DNA from 2 places in the Weissella paramesenteroides genome. Region 1 is predicted to be linked to the other one. Evidence: a T-box and tRNA genes for the amino acid it is inferred to sense, from the RefSeq annotation. Region 1 holds a T-box; the other holds one or more tRNA genes.

What was found. The T-box of region 1 lies ahead of thrS (threonine--tRNA ligase). A T-box ahead of a tRNA ligase gene usually reads a tRNA of that ligase, here a tRNA-Thr.
Region 2: it has a tRNA-Thr gene. The T-box ahead of thrS (threonine--tRNA ligase) is inferred to sense a tRNA for this amino acid. The anticodon was not compared.

What each region holds. Positions count from the first base shown of each region.
Region 1 is NZ_CP130559.1:1,401,583-1,411,130, forward strand. It holds gene QRX23_RS07045 (glucosamine-6-phosphate deaminase) at 1-372, opposite strand, end outside; gene thrS (threonine--tRNA ligase) at 578-2,557, opposite strand; T-box leader at 2,641-2,843, opposite strand; gene QRX23_RS07055 (flavodoxin domain-containing protein) at 2,888-3,349, opposite strand; gene mutL (DNA mismatch repair endonuclease MutL) at 3,378-5,405, opposite strand; gene mutS (DNA mismatch repair protein MutS) at 5,421-8,057, opposite strand; gene QRX23_RS07070 (YceD family protein) at 8,153-8,698, opposite strand; gene QRX23_RS07075 (nucleotidyltransferase) at 8,715-9,548, opposite strand, start outside.
Region 2 is NZ_CP130559.1:132,966-142,513, forward strand. It holds rRNA gene QRX23_RS00630 (23S ribosomal RNA) at 18-2,933, shown strand; rRNA gene rrf (5S ribosomal RNA) at 3,011-3,127, shown strand; tRNA gene QRX23_RS00640 (tRNA-Asn) at 3,133-3,205, shown strand; tRNA gene QRX23_RS00645 (tRNA-Thr) at 3,211-3,283, shown strand; gene QRX23_RS00650 (Ppx/GppA phosphatase family protein) at 3,910-5,433, shown strand; gene QRX23_RS00655 (RNA degradosome polyphosphate kinase) at 5,433-7,580, shown strand; gene QRX23_RS00660 (Ppx/GppA family phosphatase) at 7,614-8,558, shown strand; rRNA gene rrf (5S ribosomal RNA) at 8,717-8,833, shown strand; tRNA gene QRX23_RS00670 (tRNA-Asn) at 8,839-8,911, shown strand; gene QRX23_RS00675 (hypothetical protein) at 8,974-9,309, shown strand; gene QRX23_RS00680 (iron-sulfur cluster biosynthesis family protein) at 9,420-9,548, opposite strand, start outside.

The sequences.
Region 1 (9,548 bases):
ACCCAATAATTGTAAATCGATTGGGTGATTAGCAATAATATTATTATAACATGCTGTCTCTTCAGCAATGTTTTCAGCCAAGCCATTAGGTACATAGCTTTCTTTAAATGGTTTTGCATTGAATAAATTTTGGTTCATAAAATAACGGTAACTTTGATCATGAGTACCCGCTAAACCTTGATATTCATCTAAATTAATTGAAATTTTATCTGAAAAATCAACATCACTAGCAACCAATTCTTGATAAATTGAAATTGGTGTTGAACCTGTTGCTAACCCAAACACTTGCGCATTATCTGCTAATGCTTCTTTAAAGATATTAAATCCAGCCTTACCACCTGCTTGTTGGTCTTTTACTTCAATAATTTTCATAATTACACTCCATTTATAGCGTTTTGGTATAGACCAATAATATACCAATCCCGTTAAAATTGCAATCAAAATACTTTGAAAAAATTAAAAGAGCTTGGAACAAAAAATGTTCCAAACTCTTCTTACTAAATTTGTCTGAATTATAAATCGATAATTTTTATAGCATAAACGCGTTTAAAAAGTTTGAAGTCTCTATGCAACGAAATTATTCGCCTTTAACTGCCTTTTCAAGGGTATCTAGTGCACGTGAATGATTAGCGATATCAGCAAGCAAGTCTGTCTCAAATTGATCAACTGACTTAACACTAGTATCACGTGAACCAAAACGACGAATCGTTACTGTATCATTTGATACTTCTTCATCTCCAATAACAAGGGTGTATGGAATCTTTAATGATTGTGCATTACGAATTAAGTAACCTAATTTTTCATTACGACCATCATAATCAGCACGAATACCTTGCTTAACCAAACGATCTGTCAATGCTTGTGCAAACTCACCGTGTGCTTCACGGTTAACTGGAATAATACGTACTTGATGCGGTGCTAACCATGTTGGGAATGCACCCTTGTACATTTCAGTTAGGTATGCGGTAAAGCGCTCCATCGTTGAAATAATACCACGGTGAATCATCACTGGACGGTGTAATTCACCATCTGATCCAACATATGTGACATCAAAACGTTCTGGTAATAGGAAATCAAGTTGAATCGTTGATAACGTTTCTTCACCACCTAAGGCTGTCTTGATTTGGACGTCTAACTTTGGACCATAAAAGGCTGCTTCACCTTCAGCTTCAAAGTATTCTAAGCCCATATCATCCATAGCACCTTTCAACATACGTTGTGCTTTTTCCCACATTTCGTCATCATCAAAATACTTTTCCGTATTTTTAGGATCACGATATGACAAACGGAAACGATAATCAGTAATGTCAAAGTCTTTATAAACATCAACCATTAACTGCAAAATCTTCTTAAACTCATCCTCAATTTGATCAAGCATCACAAAGGTATGACCATCATTTAGCGTCATTTCACGAACTCGAGATAATCCAGTCAAGGCACCTGACTTTTCGTAACGGTGCATCATACCAAGCTCTGCCACACGGAATGGCAAGTCACGATATGAACGTTGATGGTGCTTGTACACCATGATATGTGATGGGCAATTCATTGGACGCAATTCCAAGAATTCTCCGTCTCCCATATCCATTGGTGGGAACATATCATCACGATAGTGGTCCCAGTGACCAGATTGCTTGTATAGATTTAAATTTGACAAAACTGGCGTGTAAACATGTTGGTAACCGTCTTGTACTTCACGATCAACTATGTAGCGTTCTAGTGTGCGACGAATTGCTGCCCCATTAGGCATCCATACTGCTAACCCTGAACCAACTTCTTGTGACGTAAAGAAAAGATCCTGATCAGCACCAATCTTACGGTGATCACGCTCTTTAGCTTCCGCACGGCGTTTCATTTCAGCATCTAAGTCATCAGCATTCCAAAATGCGGTTCCGTAAATACGTTGTAGCATTGGATTAGATGACTTACCACGCCAATAAGCACCAGCAACAGATGTCAACTTAAAGTGCTTGATCCAGCCAGTTGATGGCACTAAACCACCACGGTCTAATTCAACATGTTCTCCTTGAACTGCAATTGAAATATGCTCATCAGCTGGCAAATCATTAATTAATTCAATCTTGTATGGATCATTTTTGAACATCTCTAAAGCTTCATCGCGACTAATCTCACGAGAAACAATTGGCAAATTTTCTTTGACAATACGCTTCATCATTTTTTCAATTTCTGGGAATTGATCAACTGATATTTGATTACCTTCAACCTTGTCCGTATCATAGTAGAAACCGTTCGCGATAAATGGTCCAACACCATAATGAATTTGGTCTGGATACAGACGATTCAATGCCTGCGCCAACAAGTGTGAAACAGAATGGCGAAGTAGTTGTAATCCTTCTTCATCATCTTTAGTGATTAATTCAAAATTACCACCTGTTGTCATTGCATCATTCATACCCACATATTGGCCATTAAGTTTTCCAGAAACTGCTTTCTTAGACAATGATGAGGAAATGCTTTTTGCAATTTCCAATGGTGTCACATTTACTGGAAATGACTTTTCCGCACCATCTGGAAATGTAATTTGTACATCTGCCATAATTATTTCTCCCTTAATATCTGTTGTTGATTCAATCACATCATTCATAAACAAAAAGCGTCCCGTCATCAGAACTTTTCTGATAACGGGGCGCTTGTACGCGGTACCACCCGAATTCATAACAGCACAACTGCTACACTCATATCCCTTAACGCGGGAAACGTTGCCATTTATATCACAGCACACTCGGAAATAGTACCGCCTAACTTATGTTGCCAACTTACACCAGCATTGGCTCTCTTTTAACATAACTTGTCAAGCGACATGTTTTCTTCAACGTTTTTATATTCGACTATTATTATACCCGAAAAGTTTAAAAATAAAAGGATTTTATTTTTCTTGTTGTTTTGCGGTCACAATAAGTTGTTTTGTGAAGGTCTGCAATGCTTCGGTGGCAGCTGCATCTGGACTCAAATTGACCTTCACACCCTTGGCCCCCTTGGTTGCACCAGTTTTCTCAAATTGTTGTTCAAATTTATCAATGGCGACAGCAAAATCATCACCATAAAAATCATCACCTGACCCTGAAACACCATAAACAATGCCACTTAAATCTGTATCAACTAAGTCCTCATAGAAGTCAAGTGCTTCATCAGGTAGTGAACCTTTATCAAACGTGTATGGCACCACAACAACAATATCCGTATCTGTGCTTGAAATATCCTGTGGGTCAATCAATTGAATATCTTCCTTAGTTACTTCAACAGATTCATTTTTAAATGTATCCACAATAACGTCTGCAACATCTTCATTATTACCAGTAATCGTTGCAAAAAAAACTCTGGCTTGCATATACTTCTCCTCTTACTTATCTATTAAATTAAAATGGGTGATTATCATATTCAACCCATGATTCATGAGAATCCTGAATTCGCTTAAACATTTTTTCCATATCTGTATTTGTGAATGAAACTAATACTGGGCGTCCATGTGGACAATTATATGGATTTTGAGCTTGTGCCAATTGCTTTAATAAACCACGCGCTTCATAGTCGTTTAAAGCCCAATTTGCTTTGATTGACCGTTTGCACGACATCATGATTGCTGTTTTTTCACGAAAATCCTTTGTTGTGATATTACCATCACGTAATAACCAGTCAACCATCTCTCGAATTGTCGCTTCCTCTTGCCCCTTTTCAATCCAGGCAGGATGTTCACGCACAATTACTGCATCATCCCCAAACGATTCTAGATTTAAGCCAACTTGTTCAAGCTGACTAGCATGTGCTTGTATTTTTAAAATATCTATTTTCGGATATGTCAGTACAATCGGTACCAATAATTTTTGACTTTCTAAACCGACCTTACCGATTTCTTCACGATAATATTCATATTTAATTCGTTCTTGAGCTGCATGCTGATCAACAATATAAAAACCTTCTGGCGATTGTGCAAATAAAAATGTACCATGCATCTGACCAATATATTGCAAATCAGGGAATGGTTTATCGTGCCGACTATCATCGACTAAATCAGTATTTGTGAATGATAAACTAACCTCTTCTGCAGCCACAGGATCAGCCGCTTCAGTAAATGGCAGACTAGGTGTTTCAGCTGTATACTTTGCAACAAAATCTCGGACTGATTTCTTTACTAAATCCTGCGACTTTGTAATCACAATTGGTACAACCTCATCATTTTGTGTTTGCGCTGTACTTAAGTCAGGGTCATTAGCTATCGGTATTTCTGGTATCTCAATCTCATCACTACTTATATTTTGCAAACTACGACCTGTTTCCTGATGAAAAGTTACTGAAGCTTCTTGTAACTGGGTCATAAATTGATCATTATCATGTTCTGGTACGACATAACTATCATGGTTCCCTTGCATGTAATTCTCGTAAGCATTGGGAATAAGATTTTCGTTAACAAATCGCTGGACAACCATTTCTTCTATCAAAGACATCAATTGGGTTTCTTTAGATAAACGAACTTCATGTTTTTGTGGATGGACATTGACATCAACTAATAATGGATCCATTTTAATTTGTAAAATTGCAATTGGAAATCGTCCCACCATTAACTTTGATCCATAGCCTTTAACAATGGCCTTGCTCAAATTATAATTTTTAACAAACCGCCCATTGATTAAGATAGAAATATATGATCGGTTAGCGCGAGTTAACTCTGGTAAAGAAATAAATCCATTTATTTCAAAATCATTGTCATGGGCAGAAACTGATAACATTTTACGTGCTTGTTGAACGCCATATACACTAGCGATGACTTGCTGTAAATTGCCATTGCCTGCTGTCTGTAATAATTCTTTACCATTATGAACCAAATGAAAGGCAACATTCGGATAACTCATTGCTAAACGATTGATGACGTCGACAATCTGGGATAACTCTGTTGCCTGTGACTTTAAATACTTTAACCGCGCTGGGGTATTAAAAAACAAATCTGACACAGTGATATCTGTTCCTTGTCGTGCATTCGTGCCGGTTTCCTCAATTATTTTACCACCCTGATAATGAATCTTAGCACCTTGTTCAGCATCGGCCGTTGCTGTTTGTAGAACAACATCTGCAACTGACGCAATGGAAGGGAGTGCCTCACCTCGAAATCCCAGTGACTGCACTCGGAACAAATCTTGTCTTGAGTTGATTTTTGATGTAGCGTGCCTTAAAAAAGCACGTGCAACTTGATTGCCAGGAATACCATCCCCATTGTCAATTACACGAATTGATTTAACACCAGCCTCTTCAACTAACACGTCAATTTGTGTTGCATGAGCATCCAAGGCATTCTCGACTAATTCTTTAACAACAGAACCCGGCCGTTCAATGACTTCACCAGCTGCAATTTGATTTGCAAGAATTTCCGATAATTCATGAATTTCAGCCATACGTCTTTCTCCCATTTATTGTACTGTTTGCTGCCACTCATTTAATTTCATCAACGCCTCCAATGGCGTCATAGTTGCAACATTAATGTTTTTCAATTCATCAACAACTTGTTTCGTTTCAGGGTCAATTGGATCAGGCAAATCAAACAAAGCTAGTTGTGCATTATCCGTTGATTTTTTCTCATGTGATGTTTTTTCATCATCCGTTACCATCGCCGTGGCAGTATCAGCTAACTGGGTTACCGGCATGGGTGCAGTTCTTAACGACACATCCTGCGATTCTAAATTGGCTAAAATTTTAGCAGCACGCTTAATTAATGTTTCTGGTAGTCCAGCTAACTTGGCGACGTTGATTCCATAACTTTGATCAGCCGGTCCGGGCAATACCTTATGTGAAAAAATTAATTCACCATGCTCCTCGGTTGCACCAACATGTACATTACGTAACGCAGTCAATTCATCAGCCAGTGCTGTCAATTCGTGATAATGCGTTGAGAACAAGGTCTTTGCTTGAGTATGTTGATGAACATATTCAATAATAGCTTGCGCTAGCGCCATACCGTCATAGGTTGCGGTTCCTCTTCCTAATTCATCAAATAATATTAAAGAGTGTTTCGTGGCGTTCTGTAAAGCTGTATTTGCCTCAGCCATTTCAACCATAAACGTAGAATTTCCTGAAATCAAATCATCTGCAGCACCAATACGCGTAAAGATTTGGTCAAAGATCGGTAACGTTGCTTCACTAGCTGGCACAAATGAACCGCTTTGAGCCATCACAACAATTAACGCTAATTGGCGCATATATGTTGACTTTCCAGACATATTTGGACCAGTAATCAATAAAATTGTATCATCCGGTTGCATATCCACATCATTAGCAACATAAGATTGATGACCTAACACCTTTTCAACCACTGGGTGTCGACCATCTTTAATAGCAATGGTTTGTTCATCAGTCAAAGTTGGTCGAACAAAATGATATTTCTCAGCAACTGTTGCCAAAGACTGGATCACATCCAATTGTGCTAAATTGGCCGCTAGTGTTTGAATCCGTTGAATATTGTCTTTAATAATTTGGCGTACCTTTGTAAATAGCTGATATTCCAATTCACTTGATTTTGATTCCGCTTCCAGAATCATTTGTTCACGTTCTTTTAATTCTGGCGTAATAAATCGTTCAGCATTAACCAAGGTTTGCTTACGTGTATATCGCTCTGGATCCAACTTTGGAATATTAGCCTTTGTTACTTCAATATAATAACCAAAAACCTTATTAAAACCAATTTTTAGTGAATTTATGCCTGTCTCTTCACGTTCATGTGCTTCTAACTCTGCTAACCAACTCTTACCATTCGTCATGATATCACGATAACTATCTAATTGTTCGTCATACCCCGCACGAATAACGCCACCATCAGTTACTGAAATTGGTGGTTCATCTGTAATTGATTCACTAATTAACGTTTCAATATCTGCTACCGGATCGATTTGTGAATGAAGTTCACCAAAAATTGCTGGATCAAGATCTGCTAAAATAGCTAGGATATCCGGAACTTGACGCAATGAGTTGCGTAATTGTAATAAATCACGACCATTTGCTGTACCATAAGCAACACGGCCGGCTAATCGCTCTAAATCATATACCGATTGTAAAGCTTCTTGTAATGCCGAACGTCCAAAGAAATCTTCAATTAACTCGCCAATTTTGTCGTAACGCTGCATTAAGATGTCAGCATCCAACAATGGTTGCTCTAACCACTGTTTAAGTGCCCGTCCCCCCATTGCGGTTTTGGTTTCATCTAATAGCCACAACAAGGTCCCTGAACGTTGTTGTGTTCGCAAATTGACAGTTAACTCTAAATTCGCACGTGAATGTCGGTCCATTTTTAAATATTGCGCCACTTCATATGCGGTAGCTTGCTGCAAATGATCTAATGATCGTTTTTGCGTATCAAACAAATATTGCAACAAAGTTTCAGCTGCTGTTTTTTGCGCTATCTCTGTCAAATGCTGTGTTAAAAAAGCAATCTCCGCATGTTCACTAGCTTGTTGATCAATTTTAGACACCAGAATTCCCAAGTTAGTTAAACTAGCTTGTAAATCACTAGGTAACTCATTGGCTGTCACAACTTCTTTAGTTTCTAAGCGACTAATTTCATTTAAAATACCATTAACACTTTGTAAATCAGTTGCCTTAATTTCACCAGTTGATAAATCAGTATAAGCTAGCCCATAATCATCCGGTTTCGTTGTTGCTAACCCAACTAAATAATTATTTTCCTTTGCCGCATCAGCTGTGGTCTTCATTCGCGTTCCTGGCGTAACTAATTGCACAACTTCACGCTTAACCATTCCTTCTGCGTCTGCTGGATTCTCCATCTGCTCAACCACAGCAACTTTGTACCCCTTATCAACTAAAATATCAATATAGTTTTGGGCGGCATGGTGTGGCACACCTGCCATCGGGATCGGCTGTGCAGAATTTTTATTGCGTTGTGTTAATGTTAATTCGAGAATTTGTGATCCAACAATTGCATCCTCATTAAACAACTCATAAAAATCTCCCAGACGATAAAATAAGAAGGCATCAGGGTACTGTGCTTTTATCTCGTTATATTGTGCCATCATCGGAGTCATTTTTGATTTAGCCATTCTAAAGCAATCCTTTCTCTAACAAACAAGACCAGAACACGATTTGCTCTGGTCTTGTTCCTATTATATGTTTATCAACAAACAATTACCAAGATTTATTTTTCATCATCTTTAAATAGATCAGCTAAACCTGACAAAGGTGTATTTTGTTGTTTGGTTTCTTGTTTTTGGTTTTCATACGTTTCTTCTGAAATGACTGACCAATCTTTACCAGCAGGCATTGTATTGTTTTTTGCCTCTTCATCAGTCAAAACTTGTAGTGGAATTGATAGGACAATGTATTCAAGGATGGCTTCATCAAAATTAATTTTACCATCATCAACTAAAATCACTGATTCTTCATCACTGTAGCGATCTTCGTGTTGCTTATCTTGAATGTAAATCTCATCAATATCCAAATCAATTGGCAATGTAACTGGTTGCAATGATCTTGTTGAAGGGGTTACCAGCTCTCCTGTTACATGCGCATGAATAAAGACGTCATCATCTTCGGATTGTGCAAAACCAGAAACATTTACTGGCGTTATATCCTTGATCACATCCCCAAATTTACTTAACAAGTCTTCCTTAAGCGTCACCGTTTCATTAAATGGTAATGGTTCATCTTTATAAGTTTGTAATTCTGAAAATTGCCACTTCATATACTTGTTTCCTTTCTTATTCACTAAATAGCGGAATACGACCTGTATCCATCGCTTGTTGTACTGGCTGTTGTGCCATTAATTCATACAACTTTCCGGCACGATAATCCAATGTCAAAATGCCCGTCGTATCCTCATTTGTCACTCGATTAATAACTGGCAATGATACGTCTTTTCGATGCTGTTTAATAAACAGTCGACCTGCTTTACTAGCACCTAATAAGCGCAAGTAAGGCTGTGCTAAAGCAGTTTGCATCTCCTGCTGCTGAACATTCAATAACGTATATAGTAACGTTCGCTGCAATCTTGACCAGGTATATCGTTTACTCTTAAAGGTTGTCATAAAAGTTTCATAACTACTATCTGTTTGACGAGTTATTTGCTCTTTCAAGCGATAGGCTAACCCATCATTCAGTTGATAAATTTGTTCTAACTCTTCAACTGGTGAGGTTAATACCTTGTATTGCAACAACGAATACCAAGCAGTCGACCAATCTTTTGTTTGCTGACCTTGGCTAAGCAAATTTGCTGCCTTTTTAGAAACAAACGCCCCATACTCTTCTATAGATGCTTGTTGCTGCATAAGACTTCGCAAAGCGGTCGCACTGGCTATTTGACTATCAGTTATTTTAGTTTGATGATATGATGCCCCAATTCGCTGGATTGGTAATAATTGGATTTTATCTGCTAAACCAAGTTCTAAAACAGCTGTTGCATAGGCAAAACCAAGCAAGTCATTGGGCTCAGAAATACGTGCACCCGTTGCTTGTGCTAACACATCATTGAATACTGTTGCATAGGTTTGGGTATAATCCGATTGAAAAGCTGCATTATTCAATAATAAAGTATG
Region 2 (9,548 bases), 700 kb from region 1:
ATCAACGACAGTTGATCGGTTAAGTTATTAAGGGCGCATGGTGAATGCCTTGGCACTAGGAGCCGATGAAGGACGGGACTAACACCGATATGCCTCGGGGAGCTGTAAGTAAGCTGTGATCCGGGGATTTCCGAATGGGGGAACCCAACTTGTGATGCAAGTTATCGTTTAATGAATACATAGTTAAACGAAGGTAGACGTTGTGAACTGAAACATCTCATTAGCAACAGGAGAAGAAAGAAAAATCGATTCCGTCAGTAGCGGCGAGCGAACGCGGAGGAGCCCAAACCAGAGTGCTTGCACTCTGGGGTTGTAGGACTACCGTTGTGGAGTTACAAATTTGTTTATTAGCAGAATCAGCTGGGAAGCTGAGCGAAACAGGGTGATAGCCCCGTATGCGAAAGTAAGCAAACTCCCGTGTAGGATCCTGAGTACGGCCGGACACGTGAAATCCGGTCGGAAACTGCGAGGACCATCTCGTAAGGCTAAATACTCCCTAGTGACCGATAGTGAACCAGTACCGTGAGGGAAAGGTGAAAAGCACCCCGGAAGGGGAGTGAAAAAGTTCCTGAAACCATGTGCCTACAACAAGTTAGAGCCCGTTAATGGGTGATAGCGTGCCTTTTGTAGAATGAACCGGCGAGTTACGATAGCATGCAAGGTTAAGGTGGAAAGACCGGAGCCGTAGCGAAAGCGAGTCTGAAATGGGCGTTTTAGTATGTTGTTGTAGACCCGAAACCAGGTGACCTACCCATGTCCAGGGTGAAGGTGCGGTAAAACGCACTGGAGGCCCGAACCCGTACATGTTGAAAAATGTTGGGATGAGGTGTGGGTAGCGGTGAAATTCCAATCGAACTTGGAGATAGCTGGTTCTCTCCGAAATAGCTTTAGGGCTAGCCTCGGAAGATAGCGTGTTGGAGGTAGAGCACTGTTTTGGTGCGGGGCCCATCTCGGGTTACTAAATTAAGATAAACTCCGAATGCCAATCACGTATGTCCGGGAGTCAGACAGTGAGTGATAAGATCCATTGTCGAAAGGGGAACAGCCCAGATCGTCAGTTAAGGTCCCTAAGTGTGTGTTAAGTGGAAAAGGATGTGAAGTTGCATAGACAACTAGGATGTTGGCTCAGAAGCAGCCACCATTTAAAGAGTGCGTAATAGCTCACTAGTCGAGTGATTCTGCGCCGAAAATGTACCGGGGCTAAACACACCACCGAAACTACGGGTGCCACATCAGTGGCGCGATAGGAGAGCGTTCTAAGGGCAATGAAGTCAGACCGTGAGGACTGGTGGAGCGCTTAGAAGTGAGAATGCCGGTATGAGTAGCGAAAGACAGGTGAGAATCCTGTCCACCGTATGACTAAGGTTTCCTGGGGAAGGCTCGTCCTCCCAGGGTTAGTCGGGACCTAAGGCGAGGCCGAAAGGCGTAGTCGATGGCTAACAGGTTGAGATTCCTGTACCAGGTGAACATGTTTGAACGATGGAGGGACGCAGAAGGCTAACAGAACCCAGCGGCTGGAAATGCTGGGCCAAGCAATAAGTCTTAGTGTGAGTCAAATGCTTGCACTTATACGGACAAGTTGTGATGGGGACCGAAATAAAGTAGGGAAGTCTGTGATGTCACGCTGCCGAGAAAAGCTTCTAGTTAGTGTTTACCTGCCCGTACCGCAAACCGACACAGGTAGTCGAGGAGAGCATCCTAAGGTGAGCGAGTGAACTCTCGTTAAGGAACTCGGCAAAATGACCCCGTAACTTCGGGAGAAGGGGTGCTCAGCGCAAGCTGAGCCGCAGTGAATAGGCCCAGGCGACTGTTTATCAAAAACACAGGTTTCTGCAAAATCGTAAGATGACGTATAGGGGCTGACGCCTGCCCGGTGCTGGAAGGTTAAAAGGAGTGCTTAGCTTCGGCGAAGGTACGAATTGAAGCCCCAGTAAACGGCGGCCGTAACTATAACGGTCCTAAGGTAGCGAAATTCCTTGTCGGGTAAGTTCCGACCCGCACGAAAGGCGTAACGATCTGGGCGCTGTCTCAACGAGAGACTCGGTGAAATTTAAAGACCCGTGAAGATGCGGGTTACCCGCGACAGGACGGAAAGACCCCATGGAGCTTTACTGTAGCTTGATATTGAGTGTTTGTGCAGCTTGTACAGCATAGGTAGGAGCCGTAGAAATCGGGACGCTAGTTTCGATGGAGGCAAACGTGGGATACTACCCTCGTTGTATGAACACTCTAACTCACACCACTCAGCGTGGTGGAAGACAGTGTCTGGCAGGCAGTTTGACTGGGGCGGTCGCCTCCTAAAAGGTAACGGAGGCGCCCAAAGGTTCCCTCAGAATGGTTGGAAATCATTCGCAGAGTGTAAAGGCACAAGGGAGCTTGACTGTGAGACTTACCAGTCGAGCAGGTACGAAAGTAGGGCTTAGTGATCCGGTGGTTCCGCATGGAAGGGCCATCGCTCAACGGACAAAAGCTACCCTGGGGATAACAGGCTTATCTCCCCCAAGAGTCCACATCGACGGGGAGGTTTGGCACCTCGATGTCGGCTCATCGCATCCTGGGGCTGTAGTCGGTCCCAAGGGTTGGGCTGTTCGCCCATTAAAGCGGTACGCGAGCTGGGTTCAGAACGTCGTGAGACAGTTCGGTCCCTATCCGTCGCGGGCGTAGGAAATTTGAGAGGAGCTGCCCTTAGTACGAGAGGACCGGGGTGGACGTACCACTGGTGTATCAGTTGTTCCGCCAGGAGCATCGCTGAGTAGCTATGTACGGATGAGATAAACGCTGAAAGCATCTAAGTGTGAAACTCGCCTCGAGATGAGATTTCCCATTCAGCAATGAAGTAAGACCCCTCAGAGATGATGAGGTAGATAGGCTAGAAGTGGACGTGCGGTGACGCATGGAGCGGACTAGTACTAATGGTTCGAGGACTTAACCAAGTAGCAAGTGGTGTAAGGCAAAAAATCGCAATTATGATTCAGTTTTGAGGGAACTAAGTTCACTCAATAAAAAAACGTGTCGTGATGATGGCACTGAGGTCACACCTGTTCCCATACCGAACACAGTAGTTAAGCTCAGTAGCGCCAAAAGTAGTTGGAGGATCGCCTCCTGCGAGGATAGGACATCGCGATGCATCATTCCGAATTAGCTCAGTTGGTAGAGCACACGACTGTTAATCGTGCTGTCGTCGGTTCGAGCCCGACATTCGGAGTAATTGCCGACTTAGCTCAGTTGGTAGAGCAACGGTATCGTAAACCGTAGGTCGAGGGTTCGAATCCCCCAGTCGGCATGCGTGTAACTCCCATAAGCCTTTATAACAAGGTTTATGGGAGTTTTTTTGTATAAAAAATATCAATTGATAACTATATAATTAAACACAACACTTCCATTATGAATTTTCAATGTTAGAATGAAGGTAAGTAAGGAGGTGTTAAGGTAATAATTAAGTTGAATCGATGACGTGTTAAAGATAGGTACTACTAGGTCGAGTTTGTGAGCTCTTTTAAGAGAGGTGATACTTTTGAGTCTGTTATTAAATGTATTTATTATTAGCCTATGTATCATTATTGTGTCCCTTTTTATTGTTGCAATTGTTTTGAGTATCTCAACAACTATTCAAATTTTACGTGAATCAAACTTTCATGGAAATTTACCTTATTAAGAATAATTAATTGATTATCTTTTCGTATCAACAAACATTACCAAATAAAACCATTTAGTGTGGAAAAATTATCTCAACCGATTGAACCCCGAATCAACCAATAATATTTGGTTAATTCGGGGTCTTTAAATATTTAAGCCTATATTTTTTATGTCATTAATCCATTTTGGAAGATTAAATTTTAGAATTTATTGTATACTATCATATAAGAATTATAATTTGGAAAGAAAAATGTTGAATTGGGGAGATTTCACATGACTCAAAAATATTTTGGAGTAATGACAGTCAATGTTACTGGTGTAGAATTGTTGATTGTTAATTTAAAAACACATAAATCTCTTGAAAAAGTAACAAAAGAAATTAATCTAGGTGATGATGTTTATCGTCAACATCCAGTAAGATTTGAATCAGTTAATAAAATTGTGGAAGCATTAACTGGGTTTATTCAGATTTTACATGATTATGGGGTGGAAAATTATCAATTGTGGGGGAGTCAGGCCTTGTCACAGGCTCTTAATGCTGACTTTATGGCGGATCAATTTTTCTTACACACTGGTATTGAAATTCGTTGGTTATCAATGAGCGATGAAGTGTACTATCGTAATCAGAATGTTTCATTAGAGCTTGAAAAAGAAAATCATATTGTTTATCTAGTTGGTATTACTTCAGGAAATACTTCAGTTACACGTTATGATAGTGGCAAATTTGTGACATCCACTAACTTTGCGCTCGGTCCAATAAAAATTGCGGAGGATTTACAAAGTCTTCGCCAATCTGCCCCGAATTCAATTAGTGTTTTAAATGATTATATTGACAGTAAGTTAAAAGACTTCGATATTGGAAGTCTTGTAAATGTAACAATGAAAGAAGATTCACAAATTATTTTACTTGGGACATCACCCATAAAAAATGTGGTGACGCATTATATCAAGAAAGAACTAGAACCGGCTTTTTCAATTTCAGTTTTTAATGACTTGGTTGATGACATTGTTGATGCGTCAGATCAATACTTGACGGATCAGCTACAAGTCAATGAGGATGCAGTACCACTTATATTGCCAGAGTTATTATTAATTCGGCGAATTATTCAATTAACTGGTGCAAAGCAAATAAGCTTTTCAGACTCGGGAATTATTGATGGCATTGTGAATGATGAGGAAGTTGCGTTAGGTTTTTCAAAACATGATTTTACGAAGCAAATGACTACGATGGCAATTAATCTTGCGAATCATTATGATGTTGAACCAGTCCATCGTGAACTTGTCACAAAATTTGCACTTCATTTATTTAATCAATTAAAACCGTTACATACTTTGGGAAAACGTGAACGAGTTTTGTTAGAAATTGCCTCTATCCTACATGATGTAGGGAATTATATTGGGGTTCATTCTCATTATTTACATTCTGAATATATTATTAAAAATTCGGATATTATCGGTTTATCTAGTGAAGAATTGGAAATTATTGCTGCAATCGCAAAATATCATAGTGCGACAACACCAAGTGAAGATTTAAGTCACTTTAGTCAAATATCTGCAGAAAATAGGCGTTTGATTTCAAAGTTAGCAGCGATTCTTAGGTTAGCAGATGCATTGGATGATGATCGGCAGCAAAAAATCCAGAAAATTTCTGTATCAATTAAAAGCCAAAGTGTGGTCATTTCAGCGTACAGTAATGCTAATTTGGCCTATGAAAATTGGATTTTTAATTCAAAAAGTCAATTTTTTCAAGAGACATATGGTCTAAAAGCGGTGCTAAAACAAAGGGGGGTTAAGTAATGGCAAAAATAGATTATGAAGATCCACATTTTTATACAAACCGTGAATTAAGCTGGCTAGATTTTAACGATCGTGTGCTTGAGGAAGCACGAAATAAGAATAATCCATTATTAGAACGACTAAAATTTTTAGGGATTACTCAGAGTAATATGGATGAATTTGTGATGGTTCGTGTGGCATCCTTAGCAAAGTTAATTGAGGTAAAGTGGGATGGACGTGATGCATCAGGTTTATCCGCAGAACAACAATTAAAGGCTGTTAACGATAAAGCACATGAACAATTGATTAAGCAGTATACCACGTTGAATCGAATTTTATTACCAGCAATCAAGCAGGTGGGAATTAATTTATTAAAGGCTGATGATCTTGTTGATGACCAATTTGAATTCATAAAGAGCTACTTTCATGATGAACTATATCCAGTGTTAACGCCTATGGCAGACGATACGTCACGACCTTTTCCATTTATTGGTAATGATACGATCAACTTATCACTACGATTAAGCAAAAAGGGGAGTGATAAATCGCTGTATGCAACCTTGCAAGTGCCTAGTATTTTTCCACGTGTTGTAAAGTTACCTGCGGCAGAAAATGATTTTATCTTGCTAGAAGATATTATTAAGCGATTTGTTGATCAGTTATTTGTTAACTACAAGATTCATGAAGTCTCTACTTTCCGTGTTATTCGTGACATGGATTTAGATGTTGCTGAAGAAGATACGTCTGATCTCTTGAAAGAAGTACAGCAACAATTAACATTACGTGCACATGGAAAAGTGATTCGACTAGAAGTTGAATCTGATATTAGTAAAAAACTACGTAAACGGTTAGTACGTGAACTAGGTACGGATGAAGATTCTGTGTACGAAGTTAATGGGCCTGTTGATTTAAATTTCTTAGGGAAACTTTCTAGTGCAGTTACTGGGAAAGACGAATTGAGATATGCACCATTTCAGGCTTATCAAGATGTTGCACTTAATGCAGAGCATAATATTTTTGAAGCAATAAAAGAACGCGATCGTTTAATGCAACATCCATATGATAAATTTGATTCGGTGGTGGAATTTATCCGCCAAGCATCAATTGATAAGGATGTTTTAGCAATTAAAATGACTTTATATCGTGTTTCAGGTAATTCACCAATTATCAAATACTTAGGACGTGCTGCCCAAAATGGTAAACAGGTCACTGTTTTGGTTGAAGTTAAAGCGCGATTTGATGAAGAGAACAATGTTCATTGGGCTCGTCAACTTGAGCGCATGGGTTGTCACGTCATTTATGGCTTGGTTGGGTTAAAAACGCATTCTAAATTGTCCCTAGTAGTGCGACGTGAAGAAAGTGGCATCAGACGGTACGTTCATTTAGGTACTGGGAATTATAACGATATCACGGCCCATTTCTATACGGATATTGGCTTGCTAACGGCAAATAACAATATTGGAATTGATGTCACGAATATATTTAATATGTTATCGGGATATTCACGTCCACCCTATTTCCATAAGCTACACATTTCGCCAAATGGTATCCGTGAGTTTATTCTTGATAAATTAGATCAAGCGATTAATTATGCAAAGTTTGGACGACCTGTCCATGTTCAGATGAAGATGAATTCTTTGTCTGATCAAGAAATGATTGCTAAAATGTATGAAGCCTCTCATGAGGGGGTGGCAATTGATTTAATTATTCGGGGCATTTGCTGTTTGAAACCAGGTATTAAAGGGATTAGTGAAACGATCCGAGTACATTCAATTGTTGGGCGCTTTTTGGAGCATAGTCGGATTTATATTTTTGATTTTGAAGGCGAAAAGCAAGTATATTTGTCATCAGCTGATTTAATGACGAGAAACTTAAATCGACGAGTCGAACAATTGTTTCCTATTGAACAACCAGATTTAGCTCGTCGTGTATTGTCGATTTATCGTACGCTATGGGACGATAACGTGAAGACAAGAGTTCTTGGTGCAGATGGCACTTATAGTCGAGTGGATCGTCGTGGACGGGCTTCATTAGATGCACAGGATTATTTTGCGATTCAGGCAACACAATGGGCAGAACAACAACAGTCTGATTCGCATAAGCAAAATCCAAATCAGTTTCAACCAATGCTCAGTCCGGAAAATCAGCACGACCCATTAAGTGAGTAGCAATAGTAGGTAGAATAGTAGAAGGGGATTTTAATGGAAAATTTTGTAGTTATTGATTTGGGATCGAATTCAGTTAGAATGACAATTACTCGTATTAATGAAGATGGCACACATGAAACAGTAACTCATATGAAAGAATTTGTGCGTTTATCTGAAGATATGGGTGAAGAAAAAGTCTTGAAACCAGCAGCTATTGAACGAACAATGAAGGCACTACGTTCATTTAATGATGTCTACAAAAAATTAGATGATGTCAATATTCGTGCTGTAGCTACAGCAGCGGTACGACAAGCATCAAATCAAAAGGCCTTTTTAAAACAGGTGAAGTCAGAGATTGGCATTGATTTGGAAGTTATTTCAGGTACGCAAGAGGCTTATTATGACTACATTGGTGTCACAGAGACGTTACCAATCACCAATGCTATTCTGATTGATACTGGTGGTGCAAGTATTGAAATTGTGTTAGTTCAAAACGGTAAAGTAGCAAACCTTATTAGTATTCCAATTGGATCTGTTACTATTTCTTCCGAATATGACCTTGGTAATCATATTTCTGCTTCAGAATTATTTAAAGCAGTCATTTCAATTAATGAAATCTTCCAAAATGTTTGGTGGTTAAAGAATGGTTTGAATTTGCCAATTATCGGTTTGGGTGGAAGTAATCGAACACTTGCAAAGATTAATCGCCGCCGGGATCATTTGTTTAACATGGAGGATGTCCATGGTTATCAAATTAAAGATACACAGGTGAATAAGACCTTTGAGGATATCATCAGTCTTGATTTTGATGGACGAAAAGATGTACCAGGAATTAGTAAAGACCGTGCTGATATTATTGTCGGTGGCTTAATACCGGTTATACTCTTAATGAATTATTTAGATTCTGAAAAAATTACTTTTTCAACCAGTGGTTTAAGAGTTGGTATTTTATATGAGCGTTTGCATGATATTTTACGAGAAAGCGTAGCAAACAAGTAAAGCGCTTTTAATACACTCTGTTAAAACGTGCTTACAAAAGCTGAATCCACAATGTAAAGCGCTTTTGACATACTCTCTTTTATACTAAAGTATTGACAAAGTCAGTATTTCAAGATATGATTATTAACTGTAAGTTATGTGCTTACGGCATCATATCGTGTCGTGATGATGGCACTGAGGTCACACCTGTTCCCATACCGAACACAGCAGTTAAGCTCAGTAGCGCCAAAAGTAGTTGGAGGATCGCCTCCTGCGAGGATAGGACATCGCGATGCATCATTCCGAATTAGCTCAGTTGGTAGAGCACACGACTGTTAATCGTGCTGTCGTCGGTTCGAGCCCGACATTCGGAGTCTCAGGGTCATTCCATAGTGAATGGCTTTTTTTATACAATCATTTTGAGGGGGATGCCAAGATGAAAATAACAATGGAAGAACAAGTTAAACAATTGGTCGATGCTTTACATGAGGCACAACAAGAAGCTGATAAATGGCGTACGGGTGCGGAAATTTATGAAGCACAAGCGACGGAGTTACAGGAAACGATGCAGTTGATGGCTGAAGAAATTGATCAATTGCGTCAGGAAAATGAGCAATTACATCAGGTAGCAAAGCAACAAGGTCAGTCTACGTTACTAACACCAACACAGCAGCCGGAGATTGCTAAACAAGAACTGGCACGACACAAAATTATTGAAGATGCTTTGATAAATAAAATACAGCAGCTAGAGTATGATTTGGCAAATAGATAAAAAGGGAGAGCGGGACAAAAACCGTTTTGAAGGCATTTTAGCAAAAAAAGTTGGAACATTTGCTTTTGTCCCAACTTTTAAATGTATTCTTTAATGCTACTTTATTTATGTTAACCAACTGGTTGCAAGTTACGTAGTGTCACGTTAGGATCTAAAATACCAGATGGCCCTGAAAGCTTATAACGAAGATAATGATCAACGTCTAAATTAAGTGCAGAGTCTAACTGTTCTGTTGTATA